3 regions of the Nonomuraea sp. NPDC050733 genome follow, and region 3 is predicted to be linked to each of the others. Evidence: predicted binding sites of a transcription regulator. Region 3 holds the regulator's gene; each other region holds the start of a gene.
The links. The regulator LexA, encoded in region 3, represses DNA repair genes until DNA is damaged. The targets are predictions, from matches to a motif close to TCGAACANNTGTTCGA.
Positions count from the first base shown of each region.

Region 1 (3,260 bases), on a different contig from region 3:
ACGTCCAGCTTGAGCAGCCCCGCCTCCTCCACGTCGTCCTTGTCGAACTGCGACATCGGGAACTCCAGCAGGCTGCGCTCCACCGGCGTGCGGTCGCGCAGCCCGGAGTTGCCGATCAGCACCCCGCACGGGTGCAGCGCGATGTGCCGGGGCAGCCCGTCGAGCTTCTCGGCCAGCCTGAACACCCGGTCCAGCCCCGCCTCCCCCAGCCTGCTGTCGCGCAGCTCGGGCAGGTCGCTCAGCGACGCGGTGATCTGCTTGGCCCTGATGTGCGGGAACGCCTTGGCGATCGCGTCGATCTCGTACGGGGGCAGGCCCATGGCGCCCGCCACGTCACGGATCGCGCTGCGGGCCCGGTAGGTCTCCATCATGGACACGCAGGCCACGCGCTCCTCGCCGTACCTGTCGAAGATGGCCTTGTAGCAGTCGAGCCGGCGCGCGGACTCCACGTCCACGTCGATGTCGGGCAGTCCGACGCGGCCCTCCGACAGGAAGCGCTCCATGAGCAGGCCGTGGTGGAGGGGGTTCACCTCGCCGATGCCGATGAGGTAGTTGACCAGGCTGCCCGCGCCGGAGCCGCGGATGGCGCACCGGATGCCCATCCGCCGGATCATGTCGGTGATGTCGGACACGGCGATGAAGTAGCCGGACAGGCGCTTGCGCTCGATGATCGCCATCTCGTCCCGGAGCCGTTCGCCGGCCTCCCGGGAGCGGGCCAGGCCGCGCGCCGCCATCCCGTCCTCCACCCGGCGGCGCAGCAGCGGCACCGGGTCGGCGCCGATCTCGGGCAGGTGCAGGGCGGGCGGGTCGCCGCGCAGCGCGAGCAGCTCACGCGGGTCCATCACGCACTCCTCCGCGACCCTGCGGGTGGCGCGCAGCAGGTCGGCGACCCGGCGCGCGTCGGAGCCGCAGATCTTCGCGGCCACCAGCGCCATGTCCTTGGAGCCCTTGAGATAGGCGTGGGAGGTGGTGCGTTCCAGGTGGCGCGGGTGCAGCGGGACGAGCTGGCGGGCCGCGTCGAGCACGTCGCCCACCTGGTGGTCGTCCGGGTCGAGGTACCTGACGGCGTTGCTGAGCACGGCGGGCACCCCGGCGGACTCGGCCAGGGCGAGCATGCGGACGGCGGTGATGGCGTCGCGGAAGCCGTACTGGTCGACCAGCTCGACCACCACCCCGGGCACCATGGAGCGCCACAGGGCGAGCAGCGCCGCGGCCCGCTCGTCGTGGCGCGCGGCCATCGCGCGGCCCACGTCGGAGCGCGGGCCGAGCAGCACCGTCAGCCCGTCGTCGGGAGTGACGCCGGGGCCGGCCCACGCGGCCACCATCTCCCGGGTCACCCGGGGCTCGCCGCGCCCGCCCGCGTGGTGGGCGTCGGTGACCAGCCGGGCCAGGCGGGACCAGCCGCCCGAACGGGCCAGCACGGTGATCCGGTCCTCGGCGTCCGCCCCGGTGCGGGGGCGCTGCGGCTTACGGCTCCGGATGAGGGGGCTCAGGTCGTCGAGCGCGCCGCCGGAGTCGAGGGTGAGGCCGTCGAGCGCACCGTCGAGCGCACCGTCGGGGCCGCCCGCGGCGGCGAGGACGAGGCTGACGCCGAAGACCGGCCCGATCCCGGCGTCCGCGCACGCCTGCGCGTGCTTGACCGCCCCGTACAGACCGTCGCGGTCGGTCAGCGCGAGGATGTCCATGCCGTCGTCGGCGGCCCGCCGCGCCAGCTCGCGCGGGAACGCGGTGCCGTACCGCATCGAGTAGGCGGAGGCCACGTTGAGGTGCGGGAACGGCGCGCCCATCAGTCCCACGCCCTCAGGAGCAGCCAGCCGCCGCTGGCGGTGTCGAACCTCAGCTCGTAGGAGCCCGCCTCACGCCCCGGACTGGCCTCGACCCGCCAGAACTGGCGCTCGCCGGGATCGCCCTCCCGCACCTTCCACCACTCGCGCGCCACCACCCAGTGGTCGAGGACGCGGCGCACGAGATAGAGCCGGTCACGCCAGACGAACTGGCTGGGCTCGCCCTCCCGGGTCCACACCTCGATCGGATCGCCATAGAGTCTGCTCAAGACGCCTCTCCCCGCGGCTTTTCGACTGTGTTCAGCCACCCGGGGGAAGGCGGGTGTTCTTACATATCGAACATATGTTCTTCGCGGCTCGGAGCGCAAGTCGCTCACGCAGGTGAGCCCGGTCGGCGGCGAGCCCGTGTCGGCACACCCGGACGAGGCCGATATCGGTAAGCTAACCCGCCGTGAGCGGTGAAACCTCCCACATCGGGCGCTACAGGTTGCTGAGCGTGCTGGGCAGGGGCGGGATGGGCACGGTGCACCTCGCCGAGGACACCGCGGGTCAGCGCGTCGCCATCAAGGTGATCAACGCGGAGTTCAGCCAGCACGAGCAGTTCCGCATGCGTTTTCGCAGGGAGGCCGACGCCGCCCGGCGGGTGCGCAGGTTCTGTACCGCCGCGGTCCTGGAGGCGGCCCTCGACGGCCGGATCCTCTACGTCGTCACCGAGTACGTGCCCGGCCCCAACCTGGAGCAGGCCGTCGAGCAGTCCGGGCCGCTGCGCGGGTCCAGCCTCGACGCGCTGGCCGTCAGCGTGGCCACCGCCCTGACCGCCATCCACGGGGCCGGGGTGGTCCACCGCGACCTCAAGCCGTCCAACGTGCTGCTGTCGCCCGTCGGCCCCCGGGTGATCGACTTCGGCATCGCGCGGGCGCTCGACACGCTCAGCGGGGTCACGGGCACCGGCGAGATCGTCGGCACGCCCCGCTACATGGCGCCCGAAGTGCTGCGGGGCGACCCGGTGTCGCCGGCGTGCGACGTGTTCTCGTGGGGCTGCCTGGTGGCGTACGCGGCGAGCGGCAGGGCGCCGTTCGGCGGCGAGACGCTGCCCGCGATCGTCTACCAGGTGCTCAACACCGAGCCCGACCTCAGCCAGGTCGATCCGTCGCTGCGCGAGCTGGTCGCCGCCGCCCTGCGCAAGGACCCGGCGGCCCGGCCGACGGCGCAGCAGCTCCTCGACCACCTGGTGGGCCGCTCGGCGGCGCCGGAGCACGCGGCGCGGACGGTGCGGCTGAGCTGGCAGCAGCAGGGGACGACGCCGTTCACCGAGCCGGGCCTCCCGCACCCGGTCCCGGGCGGCGGGCCGGCGTCCTCCGCACGCGGCCGCAGGCGGGGGCTCCTGGCCGCCGGGCTGGCCGTCGGCACGGTGGCGCTCGCCGGCGCGGTCCTGGCGGCGTGGACGTTCCTGTCGCCCGGCGGGCCGCCCGAGGG
Region 1 is NZ_JBFAHO010000007.1:125,735-128,994, forward strand. Features, by position in the region: gene dnaE (DNA polymerase III subunit alpha) at 1-1,787, opposite strand, end outside; gene AB0H64_RS15755 (DUF6504 family protein) at 1,787-2,053, opposite strand; gene AB0H64_RS15760 (serine/threonine-protein kinase) at 2,236-3,260, shown strand, end outside.
Region 1: a site for LexA is predicted at 2,120-2,135, ahead of AB0H64_RS15755 (DUF6504 family protein). Genes of this name have one in related genera too.

Region 2 (3,260 bases), on a different contig from region 3:
TTCCTCGGCGACACCTCAGTCAAGATCGTCCGGGCGGCCACGTGCCCTGTGATGATCCTCACTCGACAGCCGTGAAACGGAAAACTCGTACTCGACAAATCGTGACGAAGTACCGTTATTGCCGGGACAACTGGGACTAATGTGGCGTAGCCTCCCGGATCGGATTCGGCATCTTTTTTCCAATCAGCTTGACCTTAGGCGTCCTCCCCTTTACCGTCACTGTGCGTAACCACACCTCGCGGCGTTTTGGGGGTAAACCCAAGGCCATGGCTACCGATGGTGCCGGATTCGGCACCAGACCCCCGGTGGCTTCGGCGTTCACCGTGAGGGAGCACAATCTACTGATAGCGATACATACGAGAGCCGGGGGGCCACACGATGCCGTCTGAGTACGCAAAGTCGCTGGGTGCACGACTGCGCGCCATCCGCACCCAGCAGGGTCTGTCCCTGCACGGGGTCGAGGAGAAGTCGCGTGGCAGGTGGAAGGCCGTGGTCGTGGGCTCGTACGAGCGTGGCGACCGCGCGGTCACGGTGCAGAAGCTTGCCGAGCTTGCCGACTTCTACGGGGTGCCCGTCTCCGAGCTCCTGCCGGGCGGTGCCGCGCCCAGCCCGCTCGGGCCGACCCCGAAGCTTGTGATCGACCTGGAGCGGCTGGCCACGCTGCCCAAGGAGAAGGCCGGAGCGCTCGCCCGCTACGCCGCCACCATCCAGAGCCAGCGCGGCGACTACAACGGCAAGGTGCTGTCGATCCGCCAGGAGGATCTGCGCTCCCTGGCCGTCATCTATGACAAGTCGCCCAGCGAGCTGACGGAGGAGCTCATCAGCTGGGGCGTCCTCGACGCGGAGGCCCGCCGGGCGGTCGAGTCGTTCTGACCCGCCCGGGCCGGGGCCCGGCCCCACCGGCACCCGGCCCCACCGGCTTCCGCCCGACCGGCTCCCGCCCGATCGGCACATGCCTGGCCGGCTCCCGCTCGGTCGGCTCGCTCCCGTCCCGGCCGCTTCGCCGGGGGCGATGTTCTCACCTGAGGGGCGCGCACCGCACTGCGCGCCCCTCAGGCATGTCCGGGCCCCGTTGTGACGTACGGCTTGCGTGCGCTTCGGGGATTGCCTGCGTTTCTGGGCGTGCCAGTGGGCTTGCCTGCGGTTCCGAGCGTGCCCGTGGGGCTGTGAGTACTCGGGCGCGCACTGGGATGCTGCGTGCGACGGGAGGCCGCGTGCGGGCTGCTTGCGCTTCTGGCGCGCCCGTGAGGGGCCCCGGCGCTTCCGGGCGTGCACGTGGGGCTGCGTGCGCCTGGAGGCCGCGTGCCTGTGCGGGATGGGCGCCACATATGAAGGCCCCGGATGTGACAGGGCGAGGCGAATCGCGCCGCGAGGGGGCGTCGGCTCGCCGTCGGACCGGGACGCTGGGCGCGGGCGTGCCCGGCCCCGTGAGACTGGCCGGTGCGAATCCACCTGAACGGTGCCGGTGAGCCTGGCCGGCGCCAACTCAGCCTGAACGGTGCCAGTGAGCCTGAACGCGCACGTGGGCGTGCCTGGTGACGCGCGGGGAGGCGCCCCGGTGGGGTTGCCAGTTGGCCGGTAGGGCGGGGCGCGGCCGATGGAAGCCCGTGGAGCCCGGTCGCGAGGGCGCTAGAAGAGGGTCGGGCCCTGGGGTGGTGGGGTGCGGCGGCGGGTCACCCGGCCAAAGGAACGTCGACGGGCAACTGGGGTTGGGTAGGGACCCCCAGGATCTCCTCCACTCGCGTCACAAAGGTGTCGGCCTCGGACAACAGCTCGTCGGCGTCGGCCGCGGAGACGCCGCGGACCATGCCGGCCTCGGCGGCGGCGCGCTTGGCGGCGCTCACCTCGAAGTAGGCGGCCCACTCGGCGAGCTCGGGCTCCGCCTCGGGCAGCAGCTCCCACGCGCTGCGCAGGCGGCGCCTGCGGCCCTCCATCGGCCGGGGCCGGGCGGCCAGGATCGCGGCGGCCGCTCGGAGCGCCGCCAGGTGTGCCGCCACATATCGGGATGCCGGGGTGCGCGCGACCGTCGCCTCCGCCAGGCAGGAACGGGAATCCGTCAGGTGCGCCCGAACGGCGGGCGACAGCCTGGGACCCTGCGGGTCTCTAGACCGTGGTGCCATGTGCACGCCTCCTTGGGGTCGTGGGCGGCTGCCGGCGTCACCACCGGTGAAGCCAGAATCGCAGGCGCCACCGACAATTCCGCCGGGCGAGCCGGACGAGAAGCTTCCCCTCTCCCCGTCCGGCCAGGACGCGCCCCGACTCGTCTCCGCCGACGACGAGGACACGCCCTTCGCCCGTGGAGCCTGACCGCGGGTCCCGCTTGGGGGAAGCGTGGCCCGCGACCAGGTCCTCCGACGTGAGCCGCGAGCCTCACGTCACTACGTCGAACATAAATTCGATCACGCTCGGTGTCAACCCGTTTCAGAACACAGGTTCGATCGGCATGACGAAAAGGGGCTCCGGACGCACCCCTCGCGGGGCGTCAGGACGTGACCGACAGCGCCCCCGACGGGCACAGGGTCACCGCGCGCCTGACCGCCTCCTCCAGCTCCTCGGGTGGAGCCGTCTCCAGGAGGACCACCGTGCCGTCCTCGTCGCTCTGGTCGAAGACCTGGGGCACCGTGAGCGCGCACATGCCCGCCCCGATGCACACCGTCGTGTCTGCCTTGATCTCCATGATGATCTCCCTACCACGTGACGGGGAGGCGGTGCACCCCGTAGATGCTCATGTCCGTCCGCATCGGCACCTCCTCCGGCGGCACGGCCAGGCGCAGACCTGGGAAGCGGCGCAGCAGCGCCGGGTAGCCGATGCGCATCTCGATCCGGGCGAGCTGCTGCCCGAGGCACTGGTGGATGCCGTGCCCGAAGGTCAGATGGCCGCCGGCGGGCCGAGTCACGTCGAGCGTATCGCCGCCGGGGAAGCGGGCGGCGTCGCGATTGGCGACCGGCAGGCACAGGGCGACCGCCTGGCCCTTCGCGATGACGGCGCCCTCCACCTCGACGTCCTCCAGCGCGGTGCGGATCGGGCCGACATGGATGATCGTGAGGTAGCGCAGCAGCTCCTCGACGCCGTTGTCCACCACGGAGGGGTCGTCGCGCATCGCGGCGAGCTGGTCGGGGTTGCGCAGCAGCGCGTACGTGCCGAGCCCGAGCATGTTGGCGGTCGTCTCGTGCCCCGCCACGAGCAGCAGGAACGCGACGCCGGTCAGCTCGTCGTCGGCCAGCTCCCCGCCCTGGGCGAGGCCGCTGATCAGGTCGTC
Region 2 is NZ_JBFAHO010000014.1:60,608-63,867, forward strand. Features, by position in the region: gene AB0H64_RS22795 (universal stress protein) at 1-75, shown strand, start outside; gene AB0H64_RS22800 (transcriptional regulator) at 379-873, shown strand; gene AB0H64_RS22805 (SAV_6107 family HEPN domain-containing protein) at 1,674-2,120, opposite strand; gene AB0H64_RS22810 ((4Fe-4S)-binding protein) at 2,483-2,677, opposite strand; gene AB0H64_RS22815 (cytochrome P450) at 2,688-3,260, opposite strand, start outside.
Region 2: a site for LexA is predicted at 2,384-2,399, ahead of AB0H64_RS22805 (SAV_6107 family HEPN domain-containing protein). Genes of this name have one in related genera too.

Region 3 (3,260 bases):
CGTCCCTGGCCGAGTCCTCGCCCCTGACCCGCTACGGGCTCCCCGCTGCGGCCCCCCTGAACGACGGAGCCGATCCGAGCCACCGGCACAGACCCACCGCCCCGGCCACCAGCCTCAGCTCCTCTCCCCCCAACGTACGAAGCGGCAGCGTCTCCGCTTGTAACGCCGCCCGCCCCAACGCGACCGGTCCCCGCACCGCCCGCCCCAGCACCCTTGGTCCCGACGCGACCCGTCCCAGGGCCATCCATCCCAGCGCCGCCGGGCACGATCGAGAGCCGCCCGCGCCCCGGGGGCGAACCGCACCCCGGCGCCTGTCCGCCTTCGGCGACATTCGCGCCTGCCGCGGGGGAGCCGCCACCCCCGACTCGTCGGTCTTCCGGTACGCCGGCTTCTCCCCCGCGCCGGCCCTCACACGGCTCCCCGGGGAGGTCAAGGCCCTCGGCGTCCGTTCTGGGTGGCGGGACGAGCCACAGTTGCGGTCTTCCTCTCGCGGCGGAGGCGCGACCGGCCCCGCGGGCCGGCGTCGCGTCGGTGCCCGGCGACACACCACCACTGCGCGAGACGTCCTCCCGCATCTGAACCCCACCCCTCGAAGTGCCACCTGCGGTCCACCCGGCCGCGAACCGGACCCGGTCGCCGGGTCCGGCCCTACCATCCAGTACGCCCAGAACGCGCGAAGCGCTCAGCCAGACCCGCCGTCACGACGGGCCGGCGCTCCCGTCTCCATGCACCGCAGCCGTCTGCTCCGGGATTACGGCCGCTCCGCCGGCTCTCTGCACCGCCACCGTCTGCTCCGGAAGCGCGGTCCCGGCCCAGGGGTGACGACGGACGCCTTGTGACGACCGGACGGCGTGCCGCGCCGGCTCCGGCCGTCCCGCCTGCATGTTCCGCTCGGCCACTCTGGTCACCTCACCACCACCTCCGCCCTGCCCGGATGGTGAATTGTGGCGTAAACCGAGGCGTCTGCGAATACTGAACGCTTTGTCCTCCCCCACGGTCCGCCCGCTCCCGACACCGTCGTTCTTGATCGCCTTTGTCCGGCCCCCGGCGACCCGCGGTCGCCCGACGTCGTCGCTGGTCATGTCCGTGACCGCGGTGGCGCGCACGATTGACCTCCCACGCCGTCCAGGGTCCGAGAAAAAGACCCAATAAAGATCAGCAAATCGAACACGGTGTCGATCGAACTCCCGTACGATGTTGTACACCACGTCACTGATAATTTCGAGGACGACTCGAACAATTGTTTGAAGATGATCTTCAACAGCGATACGGTCGCTGTGTGCGACATGGAGACCACGGACCGGGAGGGCCGGCCGGAGCGGCAGGCCACCCGGCGACGAGGAGGAGAGCATGAGCGAGCGAGATGACGCAAACGGGGTCACAGACCTCGCGGTGCGCCGGCGCGACTCCCTGGGCCTGACGCCCAGGCAGCGCAAGATTCTCGAAGTGATTCGCGATTCGGTGCAACAGCGCGGATATCCGCCGTCCATGCGTGAGATCGGCGAGGCCGTCCAGCTGACGAGCACGTCGAGCGTGTCGCACCAGTTGACGGCGTTGCAGCGTAAGGGCTATCTGAGGCGCGACCCGCACCGGCCGCGCGCCCTCGAAGTCCGCCTGCCGGGTGAGCCGGCACTGTGGGTCGACCCCGACGCCTCCTCCGAGGAGCCCACGGTGAGCCGGCCCACGGCCGCCTATGTGCCGCTGGTCGGCCGGATCGCCGCCGGTGGGCCGATCCTCGCCGAGGAGAGCGTCGAAGACGTCTTCGCGCTGCCCAAGCAACTCGTCGGCGAGGGCACCCTGTTCCTCCTTCAGGTCGCCGGTGACTCCATGATCGAAGCCGCCATCGCCGACGGTGACTGGGTGGTCGTGCGCCAGCAGCCCGTCGCCGAGAGCGGCGACATCGTGGCCGCCATGATCGACGGCGAGGCCACGGTCAAGACCTTCAAGCGCAAGGACGGCCACGTCTGGCTGGTCCCTCACAACCCCAACTACGACCCGATCCCCGGCGACGAGGCCAGCGTCCTGGGCAAGGTCGTGGCGGTCCTCCGCCGCCTCTGACCCACCCCGCCGCCGACGGCTCCCCGGGAACACCCTGGGGAGCCGCGACCGGCTCCAGCAGGCGCTGTGCGCTCGCGCCACCGGGTGTCAGCGGGGCGTAGCCGACACGGACGTACGTGGTTGCGCCCCCGGCAGGGCGGCGAAACGTCGGGTCGAGATGGCGACGAGGAGTCCGAGTGCGGCGTAGGCCGCGCCGAGCAGGCTGGCGGCCGGCCATCCCGCGGCGCTGTAGGCCCAGGTGGTGGTGATCGCGCCGAGCGCGGAGCCGAGGGAGTAGAAGGCCATGTAGGCGCCGATGACGCCACTGCTCTGGTCGGGGCGGGCGGCGGTGAGCAGGTGCTGGCTGCTGACGTGAACGGCTTGCACGGCGAAGTCCAGGACGATGACGCCGACGATCAACAGCCACAGGGATGATCCCGCCTGGCCGATCAGCGGCCACGAGGCTGTGAGCAGGGCAAGTGACCAGCCGGTGACCGAGGGCGCCAGACCTCGGTCGGCCCATCGGCCGGCCCGGGCCGCGCCCAGCGCCCCGGTGAGACCGGCGAGTCCGAACAATCCGATGTCGGTGGTGCCGAGGCGCCATGGCGCGTCGCCGAGCGGGAGCGCGAGCCCGCTCCACAGCGTGCCGAAAGAGGCGAACAGGAAGAACGCGACCAGTCCCCGGCTGAGGAAGAGCCGGTCGCCGACGACCAGACGACCGACCGATGACAGCAACTGCCCGTACCGGGCGCGGGGCCGGCGGAGGTCGGCCTTGAGGGTGAATCGGGCGGCGAGCGCGAGCACCGCGCAGAGCCCGGCGATGACGAGGTAGACCATGCGCCAGTCGGCCAGCTCGCCCAGCGTGCCCGCGACCACCCGCACTCCGAGGATCCCGATGACCACGCCCGAGGTGACCGCTCCGATGTTGCGGCCGCGCTCGCCGGCCGGCGAGACGGCGGCGACGTAGGCCACCGTGATCTGGACGACCACGGCGAACAGCCCGGCCAGGGCCAGGCCCGCGATCGCGATGCCACCGCTGGGTGCGGCGGCGGCCACCACCGCACCTGCCGCCGTGAGCAGCAGGTGCACCATGATCAGCCTGCGGCGGTCGAACAGGTCACCGAGCGGGACCAGCAGCACCAGCCCCGCCAGATAGCCGATCTGGCCGGCGGCGACCAGCCACCCCAGTGCCCCTTCCCTCAGCCCGAGGTCCTCGCCCGCGG
Region 3 is NZ_JBFAHO010000005.1:371,308-374,567, forward strand. Features, by position in the region: gene lexA (transcriptional repressor LexA) at 1,351-2,058, shown strand; gene AB0H64_RS13460 (MFS transporter) at 2,146-3,260, opposite strand, start outside.